DNA from 2 places in the Bradyrhizobium sp. WSM2793 genome. Region 1 is predicted to be linked to the other one. Evidence: riboswitches for the same ligand, from Rfam matches in the RefSeq annotation. Region 1 holds a riboswitch; the other holds the start of a gene.
The links. Region 1 has a riboswitch for glycine ahead of A3AS_RS0138860 (D-amino acid dehydrogenase). Riboswitches for the same ligand answer to the same signal wherever they lie in the genome.
Positions count from the first base shown of each region.

Region 2: it holds a riboswitch for glycine, as region 1 does, so the genes downstream of both, gcvT (glycine cleavage system aminomethyltransferase GcvT) here and A3AS_RS0138860 (D-amino acid dehydrogenase) in region 1, are expected to answer to the same signal.

Region 1 is NZ_KB902825.1:6,823-11,008, reverse strand. Features, by position in the region: gene A3AS_RS0138865 (glycine C-acetyltransferase) at 1-105, shown strand, start outside; partial or broken gene A3AS_RS47995 (phosphoenolpyruvate synthase regulatory protein) at 646-729, shown strand; gene A3AS_RS0138860 (D-amino acid dehydrogenase) at 848-2,092, opposite strand; glycine riboswitch at 2,148-2,235, opposite strand; glycine riboswitch at 2,238-2,335, opposite strand; gene A3AS_RS0138855 (D-aminoacyl-tRNA deacylase) at 3,054-3,992, shown strand.
Region 2 is NZ_KB902770.1:120,045-124,230, reverse strand. Features, by position in the region: gene gcvP (aminomethyl-transferring glycine dehydrogenase) at 1-1,165, opposite strand, end outside; gene gcvH (glycine cleavage system protein GcvH) at 1,183-1,551, opposite strand; gene gcvT (glycine cleavage system aminomethyltransferase GcvT) at 1,562-2,710, opposite strand; glycine riboswitch at 2,855-2,945, opposite strand; gene alaS (alanine--tRNA ligase) at 3,179-4,186, shown strand, end outside.

The DNA.
Region 1 (4,186 bases):
GCGCGGATTCGCATGCAGGTAAGTGCGGCGCATAGCGCGGAAGACATAGAAAGGGTGATTACCGGATTTCGATTGGCCAAGGCGCATGTTGACAACACGGTCTAACTCTCCGAAAAGTTGTGTGACTTGGCGGATGGAGGACTTCTCCGTTTCTCCGCGGAGATGGCGCAGCTTCTCAATTTCGCTACTCATCACTACACCCGGCGGGAAGCGGCGGCCACTTTGGCGAGCGGCCACTGTCTCAGCGGGTTACAGATCTGGGAGTAAAATGCTCGAAAGCCGTTGGTGTTTAGCTGCAACCAACAAGACCGATCAAATGTCGGGTACTCGCAGGTAATACACTCAAAAGTTTTGCAAGATCACCTAATCCAGTGCCGTGAGCGCATAGGCCTTCCTGGAATCAACATTCGAGCTGGCCGCCACACTCGACCCGTCCTACCTCGCGTGTATCTGCGCCGCTGCGGCTGTGCCCGCGGAGATGATTGCGCAATGCGCAGAGCTGTGCGTGTGAGGTCGCGAAAACCGCCCGACAGAGTGATCCCCGAGCTCGGCCCGTCGCAAGACCATTGGGAAGAGGTGCGGACGGAAGGGGCGACACACGTGCCGCGGCCCTGTCATTCGGCAGCTAAGGTTATCTGAGTTTTCGTGCCGACCTCCAACAATTATTTCCATCTCCATCTGGTTTCCGACCCCACCGGCGAGACGCTGATCACCGTGGCGCGCACGGTAGACCGAACTCGGCCAAACCGAGGGTGCCATCTTGAACAGCGACCACCACGCAAACTAAAGCGGGCGTATACTGGTCAACTCAACATCCCGCGACCGGCCGAGCTAGGTCCGCTGCGGATCAGTCACGCTCCCGTAATCTGCCGGGCTCATCTGTCATGATCGCATCGGCAACCATTTCAGCTGTCACAGGCGATAATGTCCAGCCGAGATGACCGTGGCCGGTGTTGTAAAAGATGTTCGGCCTTCTTCCCCGGCCGACCCTAGGCAGCATGCTAGGTGTCATCGGACGCAAGCCCGCCCACGGCACTACCTGCGCGGTTGATACACCGGGAAAAAATCGCTCCACCCAACGCACCAGAGGTCTAATCCGGTCCGCCCGTATGTCGCGGTTCTCTCCGTTGAATTCCGCGGTCCCTGCGACACGAAACCGATCTTGTCCGAGCCGACTTGTGACGATCTTCGTTGCCTCGTCGAGGAGGCTGACACATGGCGCGGCAATCCGGCTTGCTTCATCCGCGAGATTCACCGTAATGGAATATCCCTTTACAGGATAGATATTAACGCGGTCTCCAACCATTGAAGCAATTCGGCGGCTGCCGATCCCCGCACAGACTACCGCTTTTTGAGACTTTAATTCCTTCTTGACCGCCCCATCTTCTTGCCAGCGTATGCGAACACCTTCTGAATCAGCACGCATGTCGCAAATCTGTGCCCCGAAAACGAAGCGCACACCTCTTCGCTCGCAGGCCGCAGCGAGACCGCGCGTGAACTTGTGGATGTCGCCAGTTGAATCAGACGGGGTGAAGAATCCGCCATAGTACTGGGTTTGCAGGGCGGGTTCTATCACGCGCATCTCGGAAGGTGTCACGGGGCGTCTGTCGAGTCCACCCTGTAGCAGCAGCTCGTTCACACGAGAAGCTGCATCGAATTCGGCCTTGTTGGAGTAGACGTGCAAAATCCCCCGCCGCTCTAGGTCAAAGTCAATATCCTCCCGATCGGCAAGATCAAATAGATGCTGCCGCGCGGCGATCGCGAGCCTGGTCGTCTCGATCGTGTTGCGGCGGTAGTGTCGAATCTGGCCGACGAACTCGGCCAACCAAGTATACTTGTGAAAACTCGGGCTTGGGTTTAGCAGCAATGGCGCGTCATTGCGCAACATCCATCTGAGGCCTTTGAGAATAGTCCTTGTGCTGTTCCAGACTTCGGCGTTGCTTGCAGACAATTGACCGCCATTTGCAAACGACGTCTCCATTGCGGGATAACGCAGGCGGTCAAACACTGTAACCGAATAGCCTCGAGCGGCCAGCGCATAAGCAGTGGTAACTCCGGTGATGCCGGATCCGATAATGGTGATCGTACTCATCAGTGCTCCAAGACTGGGGTGAACGGTGAAATGGCGTTGGCCATATTCCGCCCCAAATCTGTCCCTGCACCTGAGAGCTTGCTCCGCTATCTGATGGTAGCGGTCCCCTTCGGTGGGTGCCAAATGGCACCTCTCTCCAGATTGTCCTCGGCGTGCGGTCCTGGGCCTGAGAGTTTCCTTGGGGAGTTGCTCCGTCGGCGGCGATGGCCCTGCTGGCTCAACGCACTCTCCCGCACACCTTCGTCAGACACGGCAACATTTTCAGGCGCGCTGCCACATGTCAAGCTGAGATATCCTCAACATCGGCAAAGGGGCAAAAGGAATCGCATCGCTGGGATCGGTAGCGTGAACCTGCTTGTGGCGATCATAGCTGCTCGACATTTGCGGCTTTCCCGCGCCTTATCCGGTGGAACGCAGCAATGCTGCGGAGGCTGTCCAAAATATGCACGACACCAGCGCGAGGGCAGGTCTAATCTTCGCGACACCGATGGAGGTAATGTACGGCTTCGACGAAGCCGCACGCGCCACGCATTGATCTGATTGTGTGTGTCGGGAACGGTGGAGGTCCGCGAACATGATTTGGCCGCTCGATACTCCCTGCGACCGGTGACGAGAGTGATTTTTGGTCGGCGTACAATGAAATCAGCTGCCATAGCACTTTGGCGATAGAGTGCGGTACTTGCCAACTCGTTCAGTTACCAGCCAGTACCGCTCTAGAGCTGCCAATCGATTAGGAAGGGTCAGCTGGTGCCCGGCGCCGTTGCGAGCGGTGCTCGCGCCGGCGGGCATCGATTCCCAGCACACTCGCATCGGTGCTCGATCAACTCGAAGGGCACATTGAAAGGTGTACCGCATTTCTAGAACCTTTCAACCTTCCTTGGCCGAATTCAAGACAGGCTTTTTGCGTCATCATGGATCTCGAAACTTGGCAAGTTCTCTCGGTTGAAAGGGAGTCGTTGCGATGAGACGTGCAGTCTTCATCTTCTGCGTCGTCCCCGAAAAAGATCCGGTAGCGAGTCACGTTCTAAATGCCCTAAAGGCCGAGTGCACTCTTTTTCCGACAGGGGCAGAGATTGATGGGCGTCCGGTGCTCGACGTCCCAGGCTTGCGTGACGCAACCGTATCGATTGTGGCGACTAGCGAAGTCGTGAGTAGCGATTATGCGCGCTATGCGCCGATCTTGAATGATCGCTTCGGGGATGCTGATGTTATCGGTATCGTGAATTGGCACGAAGGTGCCAATGCACCGAATGCGATCTTCACGGTTCAAACAACCGGAGACCTAGCGAGCGGCACCTTCAGCCCAGTAGACCCCCGGATTAAACGGGGGCTTCTCCTCGCGATCGAAGGCCAGCGCATCGCTTCTGGGCTTTACGATTTTCAGACCTGCTTGGAAGCGACGCACTGGTCGGGCGTCAAGGCTGGTAATCCTGGTACCCGTCTCGCGGACTTAGGCCCTTCTGCTATCGATATCGAAATCGGGAGCTCGCCTGCGGATTGGACGAATCCTCTTGCTGCTCAAGTAGTGGCGCGAGCTCTCTTGCGTACCTTCGACCATATGGAAGATTCCGTGCAATCCGTCCTCTGCATGTGCGGCGTTCACTTCGAACCAAGCTTCACCGGGGCAGTATTGCAGCTCGGCGATGGACTCCCGATAGCGGCAAGTCACGTGTTGCCAAACCACTGGCTCGTATCGGACGGCTATGATCGCGAAAGCCGGTTAGTTGATCTAAGGGCTTGCGTGGATTCGATCGTCGGTGGGGTTCAAGGCATCATGTACCACGATAAACTTAAGGCTCCCTATAAGGGAGTGGCACGTCTGCTTGCTGAAGAACTTTGCGTTCCAATGATTTCGCACAAAAAAATGCGCGCGGCTCTCACAGACAATAAGGTCGCATGATGAGCATTCGGCGGCACGGGCCCTTACCAAAGCCGATAGGGTATGCTTGCTTATTGGAGCCAGACGAACGAGCGTGTTCCCAAGAGCTGCCTATGACGTTCTGCCCTGCAGGATGTCAGACAAGAGTTGCGCCCGTCCACGCATTGGTGAAGCATCCACGGGAAGATATCGTCCAGTGGGCGAAATCGGCCGTT
Region 2 (4,186 bases), on a different contig from region 1:
CGAAGAAATTCTCGCTGTCAGGCGCAAAGCCAAGCTTGCGCAGGCCGCTCGCGAGCACGGCGGCGCGGCGATGCACGTTGCGCGCGATCTGTGAGAGGCCCTCGGGCCCGTGATAGACCGCATACATCGAGGCGATCACGGCGAGCAGCACCTGGGCGGTGCAGATGTTGGATGTCGCCTTCTCGCGGCGGATGTGCTGCTCGCGGGTCTGCAGCGCGAGGCGGTAGGCCGGTGCCCCGCGCGAATCCACGGAGAGGCCGACGATGCGGCCGGGCAGCGAGCGCTTCAGCGCATCGCGCACTGCCATGTAGGCCGCGTGCGGTCCGCCATAGCCCATCGGCACGCCAAAGCGCTGGGCCGAGCCGATCGCGATGTCGGCCCCTAACTCGCCCGGCGAGGCGAGCAGCGTCAGCGCCAAAAGGTCGGCGGCGACAATCGCGAGTGCGCCCTTGGCCTTCAGCGTGGCGATTGCAGGCCGGAGGTCGCGCACCGCGCCGGAAGAACCCGGATATTGCAGCAGCGCGCCGAGCACGTCGGCCTGGTCGAGATCGGTGAGGGGATCGCCGACGACGAGAGTCCATCCGAGCGGCTCGGCGCGGGTGCGCATCACGGCCAGCGTTTGCGGATGCACGTCCTTGTCGACGAAGAACGCTTGCGCTTTCACCTGCGAGTGACGCTCGGCGAGCGCCATGGCTTCGGCGGCCGCGGTGGCTTCATCGAGCAGCGAGGCGTTGGCGACGTCGAGCCCGGTGAGGTCGCAGATCATGGTCTGGAAGTTGAGCAGCGCTTCCAGCCGGCCCTGGCTGATCTCGGGCTGGTAGGGCGTGTAGGCCGTGTACCAGGCCGGGTTCTCCAGGATGTTGCGCTGGATCACCGCGGGCAGGATCGTGCCGGAATAGCCTTGGCCGATCAGCGAGGTGAAGACCTGGTTCTGCCGTGCGAGCTCGCCCATATGCGCGATCGCCTCGGTCTCGCTGAGCGGCTTGCCGAGGTCGAGCGGGGCGGCCTGCCGGATCGAGGCCGGCAGCGTCTCCGCCATCAGCGCGTCCACACTCTTGGCGCTGACGGTTTCGAGCATGGCGGTGACATCGCGCGCCGACGGGCCGATGTGGCGGCGAACGAAACTGGCGGCGGTGTCGCCGTTGGTCTTGCGGTGCGCGGTCATCGCTTGCTCCATCGTCCTTAAGCCGTGTGCGCCTTGTAGGCGGCTTCATCCATGAGGCCGCCGAGTTCGCTTCTGTCGGCCATCTTGATCTTGAAGAACCACGCCTTGCCTTGCGCGTCCGAGTTCACCAGCGCCGGCTCGGCCGCGAGCTCGGCGTTGGTCTCGAGCACTTCGCCTGTCACGGGCGCGTACACGTCGGAGGCCGCCTTGACGGACTCGACCACGGCGGCGGCTTCCGCCTTCTTCAGCGTGCGGCCGACCTTGGGCAGTTCGACGAACACGACGTCACCGAGCTGCTGCTGGGCGTAGTCGGTGATGCCGACGGTGGCGACGTCGCCCTCGATGGCGAGCCATTCATGGTCGGAGGTGTACAGCGTCGTGGTCATTCTCGAATCCTCAGCGTTTGTAGGTGTTTTTGACGAAGGGCATGGCCGCGACAGCGACCGGCAGACGCTGGCCGCGCACCTCGGCGAAGAGTTGTGTGCCGAGCGCGCTCGATGCGGTGGGCACATAGCCCATCGCGACCGGCGCATTCAGGCTTGGGCCGAAACCGCCCGATGTGACTTGTCCGATCGGCTCGCCGCCCGCGTCATTCGCAAACAGCAGCGCGCCCTCGCGCACCGGCGCGCGTCCCTGGGCGAGCAGGCCGACGCGGCGGCGGGCCGCGCCGTTGTCGAAATGGGCGAGGATTTTTTCGGCACCGGGAAAGCCGCCGGCGCGCGCGCCCCCGCTGCGGCGGCTCTTCTGCACCGACCATTCCAGCGCGGCCTCGACCGGCGTGGTCATGGTGTCGATGTCGTGGCCGTAGAGGCAGAGCCCGGCTTCCAGCCGCAGGCTGTCGCGGGCGCCCAGGCCGATCGGCAGCACGTCGGGATTTTCGAGCAGCGTTTTGGCGAGACGTTCCGCATCGGCCGCGGGAACCGAAATTTCAAAACCGTCCTCGCCGGTGTAGCCGGAGCGCGAGACGAAGCAGTCGAGGCCGGCCACCTTGCGCGGGCCGGAATCCATGAACTTCATGGCGGGCGCCTCTGCACATAATGTCGCCAGCGCCGCCTCGGCCTTCGGCCCCTGCAGCGCGATCAGCGCACGATCTGCGAGGGAAGCGATGATGCAGTCGTCAGAGAGATTCGCGCGCAGATGCGCCTCGTCGGCGTCCTTGCAGGCGGCGTTGACAACCAGGAAGAGGTGATCGCCGAAATTGGCGACCATCAGGTCGTCCAGAATGCCGCCGTCGGCGTTGGTGAACTGGGCGTAGCGCTGCCGTCCCGGCGCGATCGCCACGATATCCTGCGGCACCAGCCGTTCCAGCGCGCGGGCGGCGTCCTCGACCCTGCCGGATTTCGGCCGGAGCGCGATCTGGCCCATATGGGAGACGTCGAACAGGCCGGCGGAGGCTCGGGTGTGGAGGTGCTCCTTCAGCACGCCCGCAGGGTATTGCACGGGCATGTCGTAGCCCGCGAACGGCACCATCTTGCCGCCGAGGGAGACATGAAGCCCATGAAGGGGCGTACGTTTCAGGGAATCTTGGTCGTCGCGCGCTAGCATCACAGGGGCCCTCGGCGGTTCCCCCGGGACGATTCCCTGAGGACACCAGTCGAAGCCCCATCTGTCGCTGTGCCTGAGAGTATTATCCCGTCGGCGGGAGCCATCCGGGTCTAAACCCGTCGGCGCCTCTTTCCAGATGCTGTCAAAGCCACGCGGTCCTTTTGCCTGAGAGTTTCCGGGGCGGTTGCTCCTTCGGCGCCGGCTGCCTAAAGCCGGTCTCTCCCGACGTGGCCGTACGATACAGATGGGTACAGACCACAGCGGGGCCAAGCCTGTCAACGCGTCCGCTTGCCCTATCAACGGGATTGCAGCGGGGATTGAGCGGCTGCGGCAACCCTCTGATCTCCTTGCACAGTTTCTGGACAGCGAAGCTGGCCTTGTCTAAAAGCGCTGTAGCCCGCAGATATCAGCCTAAATGTCAGGTTTGGATGGCCTATAGCGGGTCCAAGCACACCCGATTGGATGAACATGAGCGGCGTCAACGAGATCAGGTCGACCTTTCTGAACTTCTTTGCCGAGAACGGCCACGAGATCGTGTCGTCCTCGCCATTGGTGCCGCGCAACGATCCGACGTTGATGTTCACCAATGCCGGCATGGTGCAGTTCAAGAACGTCTTCACCGGCGTCGAGAAGCGGCCCTATCAGCGCGCCACCACGTCGCAGAAATGCGTGCGCGCCGGCGGCAAGCACAACGACCTCGACAATGTCGGCTACACCGCGCGCCATCTCACCTTCTTCGAGATGCTCGGCAACTTCTCGTTCGGCGACTACTTCAAGGAGCGCGCGATCGAGCTCGCCTGGAAGCTGATCACCAAGGATTTCGGCCTCAACAAAGACAAGCTGCTCGTCACCGTCTACCACACCGACGACGAGGCGCACGGGCTCTGGAAGAAGATCGCCGGCTTCTCCGACGACCGCATCATCCGCATTCCGACCTCCGACAATTTCTGGGCGATGGGCGACACTGGTCCGTGCGGCCCGTGCTCGGAGATCTTCATCGATCGGGGCGATCACATCTGGGGCGGCCCTCCGGGCTCGCCGGAGGAGGACGGCGACCGCTTCCTCGAATTCTGGAATCTCGTGTTCATGCAATATGAGCAGGTGACGAAGGAGGAGCGCGTGGATCTGCCGCGTCCCTCGATCGACACCGGCATGGGCCTCGAGCGCATGGCCTGCATCATGCAGGGCGTCGACAGCGTGTTCGAGACCGACCTGTTCCGTCATTTGATAGATGCGACATCGTCCGCGCTCGGCAGTGGACCGAATGAGCAGACCGTCGCCTCGTTCCGCGTCATCGCCGACCATTTGCGTTCCTCGGCCTTCCTGGTCGCGGACGGCGTGCTGCCCTCGAACGAGGGCCGCGGCTATGTGCTGCGCCGGATCATGCGCCGCGCGATGCGCCATGCTCAGCTGCTCGGTGCCAAGGAGCCGCTGATGCACCGCCTGGTCTGGGCGCTGGTGCGCGAGATGGGCCAG